Regions from separate parts of the Rhizobium sp. WW22 genome, predicted to be linked through region 3. Evidence: predicted binding sites of a transcription regulator. Region 3 holds the regulator's gene; each other region holds the start of a gene.
What was found. The regulator LexA, encoded in region 3, represses DNA repair genes until DNA is damaged. The targets are predictions, from matches to a motif close to TGTTCNNNNTGTGTTCNG.
Positions count from the first base shown of each region.

Region 1: a site for LexA is predicted at 4,608-4,625, ahead of recA (recombinase RecA). Genes of this name have one in related genera too.
Region 2: a site for LexA is predicted at 4,726-4,743, ahead of dinB (DNA polymerase IV). Genes of this name have one in related genera too.

Region 1 covers NZ_CP178198.1:1,534,974-1,541,410, forward strand. The annotation lists gene ACK83U_RS07725 (AraC family transcriptional regulator) at 1-423, opposite strand, end outside; gene alaS (alanine--tRNA ligase) at 561-3,221, opposite strand; gene recA (recombinase RecA) at 3,396-4,481, opposite strand; gene ACK83U_RS07740 (carbohydrate kinase family protein) at 4,720-5,664, shown strand; gene ACK83U_RS07745 (pseudouridine-5'-phosphate glycosidase) at 5,711-6,437, shown strand, end outside.
Region 2 covers NZ_CP178199.1:1,922,828-1,929,264, forward strand. The annotation lists gene ACK83U_RS27860 (adenine deaminase) at 1-1,016, shown strand, start outside; gene ACK83U_RS27865 (Orn/Lys/Arg decarboxylase N-terminal domain-containing protein) at 1,147-3,504, shown strand; gene ACK83U_RS27870 (GNAT family N-acetyltransferase) at 3,526-4,086, shown strand; gene ACK83U_RS27875 (hypothetical protein) at 4,099-4,413, opposite strand; gene dinB (DNA polymerase IV) at 4,800-5,897, shown strand; gene ACK83U_RS27885 (helix-turn-helix transcriptional regulator) at 5,911-6,437, opposite strand, start outside.
Region 3 covers NZ_CP178198.1:1,274,769-1,281,205, forward strand. The annotation lists gene ACK83U_RS06410 (ComEC/Rec2 family competence protein) at 1-1,332, shown strand, start outside; gene lexA (transcriptional repressor LexA) at 1,313-2,035, opposite strand; partial or broken gene ACK83U_RS06420 (VOC family protein) at 2,456-3,342, shown strand; gene kdsA (3-deoxy-8-phosphooctulonate synthase) at 3,339-4,178, shown strand; gene eno (phosphopyruvate hydratase) at 4,327-5,601, shown strand; gene ACK83U_RS06435 (FtsB family cell division protein) at 5,821-6,132, shown strand; gene pdhA (pyruvate dehydrogenase (acetyl-transferring) E1 component subunit alpha) at 6,290-6,437, shown strand, end outside.

The DNA of each region.
Region 1 (6,437 bases), 260 kb from region 3:
CATCGGGGAAATGGTGCGAAGCGTAACGTCGAACATGACCGTGATCCTTCCTTGGGTGCTGGGTTCGAAAATCGTATGGCTTCCCTCATTCCGATATCGCGCCGGCGGCATGCCGTAGACGGATCTGAAGATGCGGTTGAACGACTGGAGGTTGGGATAGCCCGACCGCTTTGCAATATCGCTGACGGATAGACGGGTGTTGACGAGATCGCCGGCGGCACGATGCAGCCGAAGCCGCTTGACGGTCGCAGCCGCCGTCTCGCCATAGATCGCCCGATAGATCCTGTGCCAGTGATAGCTGGACATGCAGGCGATCTCGGCGAGCTTTTCCATATCGAGCTCATTATCCAGATGCTCATGGATATGGGCCGAAACCCGCCGCAACCGGGTCTCGTAAAGCGTCCACGCCGTTCCACCACTCATGTCAAACCCCTTGCAAATCGATCGGCCCGACAAGAGCATAACCCGATTTGACAAATCCTGCGGAGTTGTCCGGACAAAAGAAAATGGCGGACACCGAAGCATCCGCCATTCTTGATTACCAATTGGAAATCAGCGCCTTAGCCAGCAAGTGCCGCGGCAATCGCCTCGATAGCTTCATCGGCCTTCGCGCCATCCGGGCCGCCCGCCTGGGCCATGTCGGGACGGCCGCCGCCGCCCTTGCCACCGAGCGCGATCGACGCGATGCGCACGAGATCGACGGCACTAAAGCGGCTCGTCAGGTCTTCCGTAACGGCGACAACAGCGCTTGCCTTGCCATCGTCCGAGACGCCAATCAGTGCGACCACCCCGGAGCCGAGGCCTGCCTTGGCTTCATCCGCCAGCCCCTTGAGATCCTTGGGATCAACGCCGGAAACGGGCTTGCCGAGGAACTTGACGCCATTGACCTCCCGGACCGCATCGGCCGAGCCACCCTGGCCGGCGCCCATGGCAAGCTTGCGCTTGGCATCGGCCAGTTCGCGCTCGAGCTTGCGGCGCTCGTCCATCAGGGATTCGACACGCGAAACCACTTCGGCCGGCTGGACTTTCAGCGTCGAGGCGAGGCTCTTCACGCGATCATCCTGCTCGGCGAGATAATCACGCGCGGATTCACCTGTGACGGCTTCAATACGGCGCACGCCGGCACCAACAGCGCTATCGCCGAGGATACGCACGAGACCGATCTGGCCGGTAGCGGAGACATGCGTACCGCCGCAAAGCTCGACCGAGTAAGGCTTACCGGACTTTGCACCGCGCACGCCCTGCCCCATCGACACGACGCGGACTTCATCGCCATACTTCTCACCGAACAGCGCCATCGCACCTTCCGCGATGGCATCGTCGACGCTCATCAGACGGGTCGTAACGGGCGAATTCTGAAGGATGATCTCGTTGGCCATCTCTTCGACGACCTTCAGCTCCTCAGCCGACATCGGCTTCGGATGCGAAACGTCGAAACGCAGGCGCTCCGGCGCGACCAGCGAGCCCTTTTGCGCGACATGAGTGCCGAGCACCTCGCGAAGTGCTTCGTGTAGCAGATGGGTCGCGGAGTGGTTGGCGCGCAGGCGCGAGCGCCTGTTGTGATCGACGGTCAGCACAACGGCGTCGCCGACCTTGATCTTGCCTTCCGAAACTTCGGAGCTGTGAACGAAGAGGCCTTCGCCCTTCTTCTGCGTATCGCTGACGGCGAGCTTGCCATGGTCGCTGGAGATCACGCCGGTATCGCCCATCTGGCCACCGGATTCGCCGTAGAACGGCGTCTGGTTGACCACGATTTGCACCTTGTCACCGACGGAAGCGCTATCGACGGCGACGCCGTCCTTGACGATCGCCTGGATCACGCCTTCGGCAGATTCCGTGTCATAGCCCAAGAATTCAGTCGCACCGTTCTTCTCCTTGAGCTCAAACCAGATGGTCTCGGTCACCTTGTCGCCGGAGCCGGTCCAATGCGAGCGCGCCTCGGCCTTCTGGCGCTCCATGGCATCGGTAAAGCTTGAGATGTCGACACCGATGCCGCGGGCGCGCAGCGCGTCCTGCGTCAGGTCGAGCGGGAAGCCATAAGTGTCGTAGAGCTTGAAGGCGGTCTCGCCGTCCAGGCTGTCGCCCTTGTGCAGGTCCGAAGTGGCATCGTTGAGCAGCGAAAGGCCGCGTTCCAGCGTTTTGCGGAAACGGGTTTCTTCGAGCTTCAGCGTCTCGGAGGTCAGCGCTTCGGCGCGCACCAACTCCGGATAGGCACGGCCCATCTGCTGGATCAGCGCCGGCAGCAGCTTCCACATCAACGGTTCCTTGGCGCCGAGCAGCTGCGCGTGACGCATGGCGCGGCGCATGATGCGGCGAAGCACGTAACCACGGCCCTCATTCGACGGCAACACGCCATCGGCGATCAGGAAGGCGGAGGAGCGCAGGTGATCGGCGATCACACGGTGGCTGGCGCGATGCTCGCCTTCCGCCTTTACACCGGTCGCCTCTTCCGAGGCTTCGATCAGCGCGCGGAACAGGTCGATATCGTAGTTGTCATGCTTGCCCTGCAGCACGGCGGCAACGCGCTCGAGTCCCATGCCGGTGTCGATCGACGGACGCGGCAGGTCGACGCGCTGCTCCTTGGTGATCTGCTCGAACTGCATGAAGACGAGATTCCAGATCTCGATGAAGCGGTCGCCGTCTTCTTCCGGAGAGCCGGGAGGGCCACCCCAGATGTGATCGCCGTGATCGTAGAAAATCTCTGAACAGGGACCGCAAGGACCGGTATCGCCCATCGCCCAGAAATTGTCGCTGGTGGCGATGCGGATAATCCGATCGTCGGAAAGGCCGGCAATCTTCTTCCACAGGTTAAAGGCGTCGTCGTCGGTATGATAGACCGTGACCAGCAGGCGCTTGGCATCGAGGCCGAATTCCTTGGTGATCAGGTTCCAGGCAAGCTCGATGGCGCGCTCCTTGAAATAGTCGCCAAAGGAGAAATTGCCGAGCATCTCGAAGAAGGTGTGATGACGGGCGGTATAGCCGACATTGTCGAGGTCGTTATGCTTGCCGCCGGCGCGCACGCATTTCTGCGCGGTAGACGCCGTCGTATAGGGACGCTGCTCCAGGCCGGTGAACACGTTCTTGAACTGCACCATGCCGGCATTGGTGAACATCAATGTCGGATCGTTGCGCGGCACCAGCGGGCTCGACGGCACGATCTCGTGGCCGTTTTTCTTAAAATAGTCGAGGAAGGTCGACCGGATTTCATTCACACCGCTCATATGGGGCCCTTCAGTCCTGCGCTCAGCAACTTGCATCAAAGTCAGTGGCTTTTATCGTCCGCTCCCGGCGCTGTCCAGCCGCACGAACAAAACCGGCCGCACATCCCTTGGACAATACGGCCGGTTTCGACTTTTGGGTCTCGATCTTAGGTCGGGAATTGCTTCCCCAAGCCTTTATTCGCCAGAGGTATCGCCATCCTCGGCATCGGGGCCGCCATTCTGCAGGAAGCGATCGGCGATCAGGCCGGCATTCTGGCGCAGCGACAATTCGATTTCGCGCGAGAGATCCGGATTGTCGCGCAGGAAGATTTTCGCGTTCTCGCGGCCCTGGCCGAGACGCTGGCTGTTATAGGAAAACCAGGCGCCGGACTTTTCGACGATGCCGGCCTTGACGCCGAGATCGACCAGTTCGCCGGTCTTGGAAACGCCTTCGCCATACATGATGTCGAATTCGACCTGCTTGAAGGGAGGCGCCATCTTGTTCTTGACGACCTTGACGCGCGTCTGGTTGCCGATCACCTCTTCGCGCTCCTTGACAGCGCCAATGCGGCGGATATCGAGGCGAACCGAGGCGTAGAACTTCAGCGCGTTACCGCCCGTCGTCGTTTCCGGCGAACCGAACATGACGCCGATCTTCATGCGGATCTGGTTGATGAAGATCACCATGGTGTTGGACTTCGAGATGGAAGCCGTGAGCTTGCGCAGCGCCTGGCTCATCAGGCGGGCCTGCAGGCCCGGCAGGCTGTCGCCCATTTCGCCTTCGATTTCGGCGCGCGGAGTCAATGCCGCAACGGAGTCGACGACGAGGACGTCGATCGCACCGGAGCGCACCAGTGTATCGGTGATTTCAAGCGCCTGTTCACCGGTATCCGGCTGCGAGATCAACAGGTTCTGCAGGTCGACGCCGAGCTTGCGGGCATAGACCGGATCCAGCGCATGTTCTGCGTCCACGAAGGCGCAGATGCCCCCCTTTTTCTGTGCCTCTGCAATGGTCTGCAGGGCCAAAGTCGTCTTACCCGAGCTTTCCGGCCCGTAGATTTCGATGATGCGCCCCTTCGGCAAGCCGCCAATGCCGAGAGCGATATCGAGGCTCAGAGAGCCGGTGGAAACCGTTTCGATTTCGACCACGTTCTCGTTGGAGCCGAGCTTCATGATCGAGCCCTTGCCGAACGACCGCTCAATTTGAGAGAGTGCCGCTTCAAGTGCCTTGCTTTTATCCACCGATTTGTCCTCTACAAGCCGCAAAGAATTCTGAGACATTCGATCCACCTTTAGGTTATTGAAGCCGCTCTAGCAATGTCGTCGCCGATGAGAATTCTGTACTCCATTTGTTCTCTTATCGCAAGAGCACAACAAGCAATTGAAAGAAAAAGATAAAATGATTTCCGTTCTACTTTTGTTTTCTTCTTTCTTCCCAGATACTTACGGTTATGAGGCGGCCAATTCACGCATGTCGCCGCCCCGCTCGATTCGTCTTTTGACTGCTGAGGATAACCCTATGGCGAAAAAGATTCTCGTTCTCGGCGGCGCCCATATAGACCGGCGTGGCCGCATCTTCGGCGAGACGGCCCCCGGCGCCAGCAACCCCGGCGCATGGTTCGAGGAGCCCGGCGGCGGCGGCTTCAATGCGGCGCGAAATCTCGCCCGCCTCGGCTTCGACGTAAAGCTGATCTCGCCCCGCGGCGGCGACCCCTCCGGCGAAATGGTGGCCGAGGCTGCAAGCCACGCCGGCATCGACGACAAGCCCTTCGTCTTCCTCGATCGCAAGACGCCGAGCTATACCGCGATCCTTGAGAATGACGGCAATCTGGTCATCGCGCTTGCAGATATGGAGCTCTACAAGCTCTTCATTCCGCGACGCCTGGCGATTCGCGCCGTTCGCGATGCCTTCGATGAAACCGACCTCATTCTCTGCGACGCCAATCTGCCGGCCGAAACCTTAGGCGCAATCGCGGCAAGAGCCGCTATATGCGGCAAGCCGGTCGCCGCTATCGCCATCTCGCCGGCAAAAGTGGTGCGGCTAAAGCCGAGCCTTGCCGGCATTGACCACCTGTTCCTCAACGAAGCCGAAGCCGCCGCATTGACTGGAATCCGCCCGGAAGACCCACGCGAATGGGTGAGCGCTTTGCGCGCGCTCGATCTGCGCAACGGCGTGATCACGCGTGGCAAGCGCCCCCTGATCGCATTCTCGCGTGATATCGTGGTCAGCTTGCAGCCGCCTATCGTCGAAGATGTCGCCGATGTCACCGGTGCGGGAGACTCGCTTGCCTCCGGCGTTCTTTCGGCGCTGATGGCCGGCCACGATCTCGCAGAAGCCGTCCGTCATGGCGCGGCGGCAGCGGCAATCACCGTCCAGTCCCCCTATGCGACGGCAGAAAATCTCTCTCCCGAGCTGCTAAAGACAGTGCTGGCCCTTGTTCCCGAGGCCGATATTCTGTCATGAAGCCTGTTCAAAACGCGTATATTGTTTCAGTGAATTGGAAACGACAATGACCCAGCCTATCTCGCCCCTGCTTCCGATCTCCTATTCGAAGGAAGTCGCTGCCGCCAAGCTGCGCGGTGCGCCGATCGTTGCGTTGGAATCAACGATCATCACCCACGGCATGCCCTACCCCGGCAATATCGAGATGGCCCGCAGCGTCGAAGCGATCATCCGGCAGGAAGGCGCGGTACCCGCGACCATCGCTGTCATCCATGGCACGTTGCATATCGGCCTGGAGCCGCAAGAGCTGGAAGCATTGGCCAAGACGGAAGGTGCGATGAAGGTTTCGCGCGCCGACATTGCCTTTGCGATCGCCGAACGCCGCACGGGCGCGACCACCGTTGCCGCCACGATGATCGCGGCCGCCCGCGCCGGCATCAAGGTTTTCGCCACCGGCGGCATCGGGGGCGTCCATCGCGGCGCCGAAGAAAGTTTCGATATTTCGGCCGATCTTGAAGAGCTGTCCCGCACCGGCGTCATCGTTGTCTGCGCCGGCGCCAAGGCGATCCTCGATATTCCGAAGACGCTCGAAGTGCTCGAAACCCGCGGCGTTCCGGTCGTCACCTACGACAGCACCGAGTTTCCGGCCTTCTGGTCGCGCTCCTCCGGCCTGACGAGCCCGCTGACGCTGAACAGCCCGGCTGCGATCGCCAACTTCCAGACGACCCGCGAGCAGCTCGGCATCGATGGCGGCATGCTGATCGCCAATCCGGTTCCGGAAGCCGACGAGATCC
Region 2 (6,437 bases), on a different replicon from region 3:
GCGGCTCCCATGATTATGTCCTGCCCGGCGTCATAGAGGCGCTGAAAGAGCTGCCGCATATGCCGCAAACGCTGACAATCTGCACCGATGACGTCTTCCCCGACGACCTCGTGAATGACGGCGCGATGTCATCAGTCCTGAGGCGCCTCATAGGCTATGGCATGAAGCCGGTCGATGCCGTCCGCGCCGCCACGCTCAACGCCGCCATGTGGTTGAACCGTTATGATCTGGGGTTGGTCGCGCCCGGCCGCCGCGCCGACATCGTCATCCTCTCCGATCTGGAAAGGATCGTGGTCGACCGCGTCTATGCATCGGGGCGTGAAGTTGCCAGAGACGGCAATCTTATTGGAAGCCGCAAGAGCGTGTCCTCGGATGCCTATTGCGACACCGTAAAACTCGGAAGGCTTTCTGCAGCCGACTTCACCATCACTCTGCCTGGCATGACCGAAGCTCGTGTCAACACCGTCGTCAGCCCGCGGTTTACAAAATGGGGAGAGGCGGTCGTCAAAGTCGAAGACGGCAAGCTCATTCTGCCTGATCACATGCTCCTGATGGCCGTCATCCACCGCCATGGCAGAAAAGAGCCGACGCCCGTCATTGGCATCCTGGAGGACTGGGGCCATTGGCGCGGTGCGCTAGCAACGACGATATCGCATGACAGCCATAATCTCACGGTCTTCGGCCGCGATCCGGCGGATATGGCTGCGGCGGCTAACGCCGCCATCGAGGCTGGCGGCGGCATGGCAACGGCGGCCGATGGCAAAGTCACCGCTGTGCTTCCCCTACCCGTCTGCGGCTTGCTGTCGGATGCGCCCGCAAAGGACGTGGCCGATGATTTCGCCAAGCTGCGCGCGGCAGCCGATGCGATCGCCGACTGGATGCCGCCCATTCGCACCTTCAAGGCAGTCGTCGGAGCAAGCCTTGCCTGCAATCCCGGCCCGCACGTCACCGATCTCGGGCTGACCGACGGAACCACCCGGGACATCAGACCGCTTCTGGCTACAAGCCGAAACTGAGGTCACCGGCCAAACGGTAATATTGCCGATTTAGGAGAACATCCGAACCGCAGTGGACGTCCTCTATTCTGTCACATCCATGTCATGAAATACGCCGACACCTCATGCCAAATTAGGAGCGGGTACCCAGATGGATTATTTCAGACGTTTCAACTTTCTGTTCGCGACGCCAACCTTTGACAATGAGGATCTGGAGGGTGCCCGCTACAATCAGATCGTCGAGGAGATCGAACGCTCCGGTTTCGAGGTGGTGCGTGCGCGCAATCTCGAAGACGCCGAGATCGCCGTACAGACCGATGCTGCCATCGGCTGCATGTTGGTCGACTGGGGCAAGAAGGGTCTTGAAGGCAAGACGGCCTCCCTCATCAACCTCATGCGCCGCCGCGGCCTCGAATTCCCCATTATCCTGCTGATCCGGCGCAAACGCTTCGAAGATGTGCCGGTCGAAGTCCTCGATTTTATCGACGGCTATGTTTTCTTGTCGGAAGAAACGCCCGCCTTTATCGCCAAGAGCCTCATCAGCCGTCTCAAGCAATATGCCGAAACGCTGAAGACGCCTTTCTTCGGTGCGCTGGTCGATTATGCCGAGGAAGGCAATCACCTCTGGACCTGCCCCGGTCACAACGGCGGCATCTTCTACAGCCGCAGCCCCATCGGCCGCGTCTTCATGGAGCATCTGGGCGAGGCGGTCTTCCGCGACGACCTCGACAATTCCGTGCTCGACCTCGGTGACCTCCTAACCCACGAAGGGCCGGCGCTTGCCGCGCAAAAGGAAGCAGCCAAGATCTTCGGCGCCGAGAAGACCTATTTCGTGTTGAACGGCACCTCCACGTCAAACAAGGTCGCGCTCTCAGCGCTCGTCACCGATGGCGACCTCGTGCTGTTCGACCGCAACAACCACAAGGCCGCCCATCACGGCGCCCTGATGATCTCGGGCGGCATTCCGGTCTATCTGCCGACCAGACGCAATCTCTATGGCTTGATCGGTCCCATGGATTTCGCTGAAATGGACGAGGAGGCGCTGCGCGAGCGCATCCGCACCCATCCGCTGGTGAAAGATCCGGAAGCCTACAAGAAGCCTCGCCCGTTCCGCGTCGCGGTCGTGGAACAGTGCACCTATGACGGCACCATCCACAACGCCGAGATGATCCTCAAGCGCATCGGGCATCTCTGCGACTACATCCTCTTCGACGAGGCCTGGGCGGGCTTCATGAAGTTCCATCCGCTTTATGCCGGGCGCTTTGCCATGGGTCTTTCCGACCTCGGCCCGGATGCGCCGGGCATCATCGCCACGCAATCCACCCATAAGCAGCTGGCAAGCTTCTCACAGGCTTCCCAGATCCACATGAAGGATAGGCACATCACCGGCCAGAAGCGCCGCGTGGAGCACCGACGCTTCAACGAAAGCTTCATGCAGCACGCCTCGACATCGCCCTTCTATCCGCTCTTCGCCTCGCTCGACGTGGGCGCGCAAATGATGAAGGGGCGCTCGGGCGAAGTGCTTTGGGACGACACGATCCGCCTCGGCATCGAGCTGCGCAAGAAAATCCGCGCCGTGCGTCGCGAATTCGAGGAGAAGGAGCATCGTCCCGAACGCCGTTGGTTCTTCGAGCCTTTCGTGCCAGACCGCGTTGCGATCCCGGATGTATCGAGCCCAGGCGCAGTGCATGACGTGTCGTGGGAAAGCGTCGCGACCGACCAACTCGCCACCAATCCCGCCTTCTGGCACCTGACGCCCGATGCGGCATGGCACGGCTTTTCCGGCATGGAACCGGGTTTTGCCATGACGGACCCGAACAAGCTTACCCTGCTGACACCGGGCTTTGATCGCCGAACGGGGAAATACACGGAACACGGCATACCGGCGCCGGTGGTCGCGCAATATCTGCGCGAAAACCGTATCGTCGCGGAAAAGAACGATCTCAATTCGCTGCTCTTCCTCCTCACCCCCGGTGTCGAAGCCAGCAAGGCCGGTACGTTGATCAGCGGCCTTGTCGCCTTCAAGAAGCTTCATGACGACAATGCGCTGCTGGAAGAGGCAATTCCGGAATTCTATCGCCGCCGTCCCGGCCGCTATGCAGGGGTGCGGCTGCGCGATCTCTGCGCGGAGATGCACAATTTCTTCCGCCAGGCCGATGTCAGCGCGCTGCAGACAAAGCAGTTTTCCGCCGAACACCTGCCGCCGATCGCCATGTCGCCGCATGATGCTGCACGTTGCCTTGTTCGCAACGATGTCGACTATCTGCCGATCGACGCCATTGCCGGCCGCATCGCAACGACGCCCTTCGTCGTCTATCCTCCGGGTATCGCGACCATCGTGCCGGGCGAGCGCCTGACGGAGCAGGCAAAGCCCATGATCGACTATCTCAAGATGTTTGAAACCTGCTTCAATACCTTCCCCGGTTTCGAGGTGGAGATCCAGGGCCTCTATCGCGAGATTGATGCAGCCGGCAAAATCCGGCTCTATACCTACGTCGTCGCGGAATAGGCTTGGAATTCAGGTTCGGACATGAAGCAGGATAAAACAATCATCGTTCGCCCGTCCCGGGAGAGCGACGTCGATGCCATGCTGGCAATCTATCGCCGCCATATTCACCGCGGCGTCGAGGCTGGAGTTGATGATAGCGATACGCCGCAGCCGGACGATCTGCGCGAACGGCGCAAGAATTTGAAGGACAAACGCTTCCCGCATGTCGTTGCGATCGAGGGTGAGAAGGTCGTCGGCTATGCCTATGTGGTGCTGTTCCGCAAGCGTCCGGCCTATCGCTATACCGTCAAGCATTCGATCTATGTGCATCACGACCATGTTGGCCAAGGCGTCGGGAGCCTGCTCATGCGCGGACTGATCGACGCCTGTGCCGCGGCCGGTTTCCGGCAGATGATCGGCTATATCGATGCCGACAACGCGGCGTCGCTGGCCTTGCACGAGCGCTTCGGCTTCGTTCGCGTCGGCCTTCTGCCGGCGGTTGCCTATCGTTACGGCCGCTGGGCCGACACCGTGATGGTCCAGCGCTCGCTCGGTCCCGGCTCAACCACGCAGCCGCCTCCGCCGCCGCTCTCCACCCGCTGAAGCAAAGGGGGCTTATACCGGCTGCGTTTGAGCTGGCCTGAAACCCAGCACGAAATCCACGACTTTCGACGAGGACATTTCGCAAGGCTTGAGGGTGAGGCTGGCTCCGGAGAGCACATAGAGATTGAAGCTGACGACATCGGTCCCGCCAAGCTCCTCGCCATAGAGCCAAACTCGCTTCCCGTCAGGCGATCGCTTGACCGTCACACCCCAGGGGCGATCTTGGAAGCGCCCCTCCGAATAGCCGTCAGACAGCTTCGCAAGCGCATGTTCGAAGTCCGACAATTCGGACGCCAGCAGCGCGTCGTTCGTCATGGCGCCAGGCATTCGTCACATATGCCGCAACCATCCTCATCCATCTTCCGCGCCGCTCGCTGCCTTCGGCAGCATAGGCACGCGGTTCCGTTAGATCGAGATTCCTCGTCATGCTCGGGCGGAAGGATTTCCATCGGCAGGTCGGAAAGGGGTTCGGTTGCGATTTGGCCCATCTTGAGGCTCCGTATTGGGGGATAGACAAGAGATAAGAAGCCTCGAAGGCATCTCCAAGGTGGCACTTGCGAATGACTGTCACAGAGCGATTTTCCCGCATCTCTCCGGCACGACAACGGAGCCGGTTTGATATCGTGATCAGGGATGATATGTTCTGTATTTGTTTCAGATTCTATAATTGAAGGGTCCATGCTTGAACCTGCAGCATGATGACCGAGATCGCCATGAACGACACCAACACAAACCCTGTTCGGAAGATCATCCATGTCGATATGGATGCATTTTATGCGTCGGTCGAACAGCGAGACAATCCCGAGCTGCGCGGCAAGCCGCTTGCGGTCGGCGGGTCGGCAGCGCGCGGCGTGGTCGCGGCCGCAAGCTACGAGGCCCGCGCCTTCGGCGTTCACTCGGCGATGCCTTCGATCACGGCGAAGCGCAAATGCCCGGACCTGATTTTCGTGCCGCCGCGCTTCGACGTCTACAGGGCAGTGTCGCAGCAAATCCGCGAAATCTTCGCCGAATATACTTCGATTATCGAGCCGCTCTCGCTCGACGAGGCCTATCTCGACGTCACCCAGAACCACAAGGGCATGGAGATCGCCACCGAGATCGCGCTGGAGATCCGGACCAAGATCAAGCAGGTCACTGGTCTCAATGCTTCTGCCGGCATTTCCTACAACAAGTTCCTCGCCAAGATGGCAAGTGACCTCAATAAGCCCAATGGTCAGGCTGTCATTACGCCGAAGAACGGGCCGGCCTTCGTCGAAACGCTTCCCGTCAAGAAATTCCATGGCGTCGGGCCGGCGACCGCCGAGCGGATGCACAAACTCGGCATCGAAACAGGGCTAGACCTGAAGTCGAAATCGCTTGCCTTCCTGCAGGAGCACTTCGGAAAGGCAGGCCCATATTTCTACGGTATCGCCCGCGGCATCGACGAGCGCCAGGTAAAGCCCGACCGGATCCGCAAATCCATTGGCGCGGAAGATACGTTCGCCGAGGATATCGACGATCTCGAGCTGGCGACGGCGGAGTTACGGCCCTTAGCGCAGAAGGTCTGGCGCTACTGCGAAACAGGCGGTTTCAGCGCCAAGACGGTGACCGTGAAGATCAAATATTCGGACTTCACCCAAGCGACACGCAGTCGGACAAGCTCCTTGCCGGCCGCAGACGGCGGCGCTGTTCTTGAGACAGCCTCGGCGCTTCTGGCAACCGTCCACCCGTTTGCCCGGCCGATCCGGCTGCTTGGCATCACGCTTTCGTCTTTGACGAACGAAGATGCCGACAATGGGAGATCACAGCCTCAGCTCGATCTTGGCATCTGAAGGAGGCAGCCGCTCAGCAAGACCGCTTGCGCTTCATCATCGCGTTCAGCTTCTCCGCCCCGGCTTCGTCGACGGGTGTGTAGACGATCATGCGGTCGTCATTGCTGGGGCTTGCCCACCAATTGTTGGATTGCAGCGGCAGGACCGTGCCATCCGCCAGCCGAAAACGCTTCACGGTATTCTCGATGCCCTTGAGCTGATAGCGATCCCATACGATGCGGAACTGATCGGAAGCGCTCATATAGCGTTCCAATTGCCGCTCCCAGCTCGGATCATCGAGATGCTCGGCCATAGAGGCACGAAACAGCGCTGCCATATTGGCCAGCATCTCGTCGGGATCGGCCTGGCTTGCGCGCCAGGCGGGATTGACGAGGGACAGATAGATGCAGTTCCGGTCTTCGGGCGGAAGGGCATCCAGATCGACGCCGACAAGACGGCGATAGGCCTCGTTGAAGCCGCGTATATTGTACCGTTTCGTCTGGATAAGGGCGGGATAAGGACAGAGATGATCGAGAATGCGCTGGCTGGCCTCGGTGAGCG
Region 3 (6,437 bases):
TCCGCCGAACGCGCCTTCATCATGATGGCGATCATGCTGGTGGCCGTGCTTTTCGACAGGCCATCCATCAGCTTGCGCAATGTGGCGCTCTCAGCCATCGTCATCCTAGTCTTGTCACCGTCTCAGGTACTCGGTCCGAGTTTCCAGATGTCTTACGCCGCTACGCTGGCGCTGGTATCAGGCTATTCGCTCTGGAAACGACGGCGGCATCGCGAAAACATCCTGCCGCGCATCCGTCTGTTAAGTCCGCTACTGTTCGTCACACGCTTCTTTGGAGGCGTGATGTCGACCTCGTTCATCGGCGGTGCGTCGACGGCCATTTTCTCGATCGAGCATTTTCACCGGTTGGCGACATATGGACTTGCTGCCAACCTTGCGGCCATGCCCGTCGTCTCTTTCATCGTCATGCCCTTCGGTATGATGGCGATGCTGCTGATGCCTTTCGGAATCGATGGACCGTTCTGGAAAGTCACCGGTGAGGGACTGGAGCTTGTGATCGCTGTTGCAAAAACGGTGGCTGGGTGGGGAGGTGACATTACCTTCGGTCGCCAGCCCGGCTGGCTGATGCCGACTTTCATCGCTGGCTTCCTGACCATGAGCATGCTGCGGACCCGGCTTCGCCATCTGGGCCTGTTGCTGCTGCTGTCATCTGTCGGTGTAGCCGCGTTCGGCTCTGGTGTGCCGAAGCCGGATCTGATGATCTCGGAAGATGGCATTCTGGTTGCCTTGCGCCAGAACGATATCCTCGCCACCAATCGCGAGAGACCGCAGGCCTTCATCTTCGAGCAATGGCAGAAAGCGCTCGTCGCGGCCGAACATCAACCGCCGACCATGCTCCCGACCGATAGCCGGCTTCCGCAGATCAGCAAGACGGATCGGCATAAGCGATTAAGCAATGACGAGCAGAAGGCGGTCCGCACCGCAATGGAAGAAGCTTTAGACCGCACCATGCAAGGCAGCTTTGCCTGTCAGAAGGGAGCATGGTGTGTCGCCATGCTCGAAAACGGCGCGATATTGGTCACCATCGAGAACGCAGCCTATCTGCCCACGGCTTGCGACACCGGGAATATTATCGTGACGCCAATCCGGCTGCGGCTGGACCATTGCCGCTCCGGAGCAACGCTCATAACCGGTGCGACATTGCGCAAAACCGGCTCCATCGAAATGGTGCTTTCCGTAGACAAGCCCATCATCTCAGCCGCATTCAACAACCCGCAGCGCCCATGGACCAGGCATCGAACCTATGATTGGCGCACCGACAAATTCGACGCGCCAATTGCAAAGGCACCACCAGTTCTGGACAATTCACCGGTCAGTGATAGCGACGAATAAGGCCGACGAGCTTGCCCTGAACTTTGACGCGATCCGGCCCGAAGATGCGGGTTTCATAGGCTGGGTTGGCGGCTTCCAGCGCGATGGAGGCACCCTTGCGACGGAAGCGCTTCAAGGTAGCTTCTTCATCGTCGACGAGTGCAACGACGATATCGCCGGGATTGGCCGTCGTCGAATTGCGGATGATGACCGTGTCGCCGTCGAAAATTCCGGCATCGATCATCGAATCCCCGCGAACTTCGAGCGCATAATGTTCGCCGGAGCCGAGCATGTCGGCGGGAACGGTAATGTCGTGCGTATTGTTCTGGATTGCCGAGATCGGAACGCCGGCGGCGATGCGGCCCATCACAGGTACGGACGCCGAGCCGTTGTGATCGTCATTTGCCACTTTCGACGGAGCGGGCGGGGCAACGGGCTGCGGCTTGCCGAGGCTGCCCTCGATGACGCTGGGCGAAAAACCGCGGCGCTGTTGCAGGCTCGGATTATAGGCGTCGGGAAGCTTGATGACTTCGAGCGCTCTGGCCCGGTTCGGCAGCCTGCGGATGAAACCTCGCTCCTCCAGCGCCGTGATCAGGCGGTGAATGCCGGATTTGGATGCCAGATCCAGTGCATCCTTCATCTCGTCGAAGGATGGCGGAACACCGGATTCCTTCATGCGTTCGTGAATGAAGAGAAGCAGTTCCTGCTGCTTGCGCGTCAACATCGTCTTGGAACCTCAGAATCAAGAAAAGCCGTGAAACAAATCCAGAACGGACACTATATGTTCCATATGTGTTCCGCAAGTGCTTAAATTTCGGTAAAGCCTTGTGGGGGCAGTTAAATAATTACCATTTGCGAATGGATCGGATCGGAACATCGAGGCGCCATATCTGCGTTAACCCATGGAAAAATATGAGAAATGCCGCTCTGTTCGCTTCCAGGGCCTTGTCGTTCAGTCCGTGCGCCCAGCATTTGGATCAAAGTGCCGCGCTACTGCATGAGCCGGCTATGGGAGAGAATCAGCAATCACGTTTGCGAGATCGCCTTCGATCCATGTCGTGTGCTTCGGGATGTTCCATCCTTCCATCTTGAATTGCTTGGGGGATGGGCGCAAATCTGCTTCCGCAAGCAAACAGGAGAAGCCATGATTTCGTCTCCGCATCCGCTGGATCATCTCGTGCTGCCGACCGTCAACATCGCTCTGGCGCGCGAACGTCTCGGCAAGCTCGGTTTCACCGTGGCTCCAGATGCGTGCCATCCCTTTGGCACTCAGAATGCCTGCGTCTTCCTTGCCGATAAAACCTATCTCGAACCTCTGGGCGTCGCATCTCCGGAGCAATGCGAGAAGAGCATCGTGGATGGCAATGTTTTCGTCGCGCGCGATCAGGCTTATCGTTTCCGGGTGGGGGATGATGGCTTCTCGGCCGTGGTATTCGGTACGGATGATGCGGTGGCGGATGACAAGCGTTTCAACGCGGCGGCGATTTCGGCGGGGCGAATGCTGGATTTCTCCCGTCCGATGAGATGCCGGATGGAACCGAAACCACGGCAGGCTTTCGTCTTGCCCTTGCCGCCGATCTGCGCGCGCCGGATTTTCTCGCTTTCTGCTGTCAGCGCATCAATCCGCTGCCGGCTGATCGCAGCGCGCTCGAGCGTCACGAGAACGGCGTGACTGGTATCGCGCGGGTAGCGCTTTGCGCGCCGAAGCCGGCGGTCTATCGCGGTTTCTTCGAAGAGGTTGTCGGCGACCCACGCATTATGGAACATTCCTTTGGCCTGACGATCAGGACTGCCAATGCCGATCTCGAGATTTTGACGCCGGAAGGAATGGAGGCATTCTATGATCTGCCTGTTCGCACGAATGATCCGGGGCTCAGGGCGCGGGCAATCCTTTTCAAAACGCGCGATCTTTCCGTGACATCGTCGCATTTCACTGCTAACGGCGTCACCTATACGCGTAAGAACAATCGTCTATTGGCGAGGTTGGCGCCCGGTCAGGGCGCATTGTTCGCCTTTGAGGAGATAAAATGAGCACAAATTCCGAAGTCACCGTCGGCGAGGGCGCCTCCAAGGTCCTTTTTTCCAATACTGCAAAGCTGTCGCTGATCGCCGGTCCCTGCCAGATGGAAAGCCGCGACCATGCTTTCATGGTTGCCGGCGTTTTGAAGGAACTTTGCGGCAAGCTGGGCATCGGCCTCGTCTACAAGTCCTCCTTCGACAAGGCGAACCGTACATCGCTGTCGGGCAAGCGCGGCATCGGGCTGGAAAAGGCGCTGGAAGTCTTTGAAGACCTGAAGAAGGAATATGGCTTCCCGGTCCTGACCGACATCCACACGGAAGAGCAGTGCGCCATCGTTTCCAAGACGGTCGATATACTGCAGATCCCGGCTTTCCTGTCGCGCCAGACAGACCTTTTGGTTGCCGCTGCCAAGACCGGCCGCGTGGTCAACGTCAAGAAGGGCCAGTTCCTGGCGCCATGGGATATGAAGAACGTGCTTGCCAAGCTGAACGAAAGCGGCAATCCGAATATTCTTCTTTGCGAGCGCGGCGCCTCCTTTGGTTACAATACGCTTGTTTCCGACATGCGCTCGCTGCCGATCATGGCGGCGATGGGCGCGCCCGTCATCTTCGACGCGACCCATTCCGTGCAGCAGCCAGGCGGACAGGGCGGTTCGACCGGCGGCGATCGCCGGTTCGTCGAGACGCTGGCGCGCGCCGCCGTTGCCGTCGGTGTCGCAGGCGTTTTTGTCGAGACGCATGAGGATCCGGACAATGCACCATCCGATGGCCCGAACATGGTCTATCTGAAGGATATGCCGCGGCTTCTGGAGAAGCTGCTGGCCTTCGACGCCATCGCCAAGGCCTGAAATAAAGCCGGCATTCAACAGGCTGACATGAACTTGCGTTACGGGCCTGCAGGAGTGCCAAATCGCGGCGCGGATCGCCATTGAAATTTCCGCGCCTTCGATTAAGACGATTTAAATCGATTTATAAACCAGCGAGCAGGGAGCTATCATGACCGCAATCACCGACATTATCGCCCGCGAGATTCTCGACAGCCGTGGCAATCCGACTGTCGAAGTCGATGTCTACCTCGAAGATGGCAGCATGGGCCGCGCGGCGGTTCCGTCGGGTGCGTCGACCGGCGCGCATGAAGCTGTAGAGCTTCGCGATGGCGGCAAGCGCTACCATGGCAAGGGTGTCGAGAAGGCCGTCGAAGCCGTCAATTCGGAAATCTTCGACGCGATCGGCGGCATGGATGCCGAAAACCAGATCCAGCTCGACAACATCATGATCGAGCTCGACGGCACGCCGAACAAGTCGCGCCTCGGCGCCAATGCCATCCTCGGCGTCTCGCTCGCCGTTGCCAAGGCTGCTGCCCAGAGCGCCAACCTGCCGCTCTACCGTTATGTCGGCGGCGCTCATGCCCGCCTGCTGCCAGTCCCGATGATGAACATCATCAACGGTGGCGCCCATGCCGACAACCCGATCGACTTCCAGGAATTCATGATCCTGCCGATCGGCGCTGACTCGATCCGCGAAGCCGTCCGCATGGGTTCGGAAGTCTTCCACGTTCTGAAGAAGGAACTGGCATCGCAGGGCCACAACACTAACGTCGGTGACGAAGGTGGTTTCGCACCGGGCCTTTCCAGCGCCCCGGCAGCTCTCGACTTCATCATGAAGTCGATCGAGAAGGCCGGCTACAAGCCGGGCGAAGAAATTGCTCTCGGCCTCGATTGCGCTTCGACCGAATTCTTCAAGGACGGCAAGTATGTTCTCGAGGGCGAAGGCCGCACGCTGGAATCCGGCGCCATGGCTGAATACCTCGCAGAACTCGCAGCCAAGTACCCGATCGTTTCGATCGAAGACGGCATGGCTGAAGACGATTGGGAAGGCTGGAAGACGCTGACCGACCTCATCGGCAAGAAGACCCAGCTCGTCGGCGACGACCTGTTCGTCACCAACTCTGCCCGCCTGCGCGATGGTATCGGCATGGGTGTAGCCAACTCGATCCTCGTCAAGGTCAACCAGATCGGCTCGCTGACCGAGACCCTCGACGCCGTGGAAACTGCGCACAAGGCGAACTACACCGCCGTCATGTCGCACCGCTCCGGCGAAACGGAAGATTCCACGATCGCCGATCTCGCTGTCGCCACCAACTGCGGGCAGATCAAGACCGGCTCGCTGTCGCGTTCGGACCGTCTTGCCAAGTACAACCAGCTCATCCGTATCGAGGAAGCGCTCGGCCCGCAGGCAAAATATGCCGGCCGCTCTATCCTGCGCGGTTGATATCTGATTTGTCGGATCCATCTGGATCCGCGGCCAGATTGTTCGCTTGGATTGAACCGCGCCTTCGGGCGCGGTTTTTTGTTGGCCCTGGCAGTTAGAGTCAACGGACGGTTAATCTCTGCCGGTTATCTTGGCTCCAGGTATTTGATTTCATGTGATCTTGTTTGGGCCGAATGGGCTGTGAGGAGATCGCGCAAAGCCAGAGCGTGACGAGCGAGTATGTGGACAAAGTATCATAAGAAGAGAAGGTTCGGCCGTCTCATCCTTCCCGCCATCACCATCGCTTTTGTGAGCTACTTCGGTTATCATTGCATTCATGGCGATTACGGCCTGAAGGCGACTGAGGTTTTCGAGCAGCGCCGCGTCGACCGTGCCAAGGAGCTGGCTGATCTTGTCGCCAGGCGCGAGCACCTTGAAAAGGAGGTCGCGCTGTTGAGCGATGGCTCTCTGGATAAGGATATGCTCGATCAATATGCGCGCTACCAGTTGACCTATTCCAAGGCGAACGAGATCGTCATCTTCAATAAATAGCCACAATTAACCGAATTCCGGTTAATTGCGTTTTTGTGAGTTATATCAATAACTTGCGGTGAATATGAGCCATGCAATTATAGCATTGCTGTGGCGGACAATCTTCCCTATGTTACGCCTCACCAAAAAACGAGGCTACTCACACAGGGAGGGTTGAATGGCGCCGCGAAAGAACGCGACCGTTTCCAGCCGTAAAACAGCATCAAGGCCTGCCAAGGAAACCAATGGCGGCCCGATCGCAGATTTCGATCGTGATGCAGAGCTCAAGGCTTATCGTGAGATGCTCCTGATCCGCCGCTTCGAAG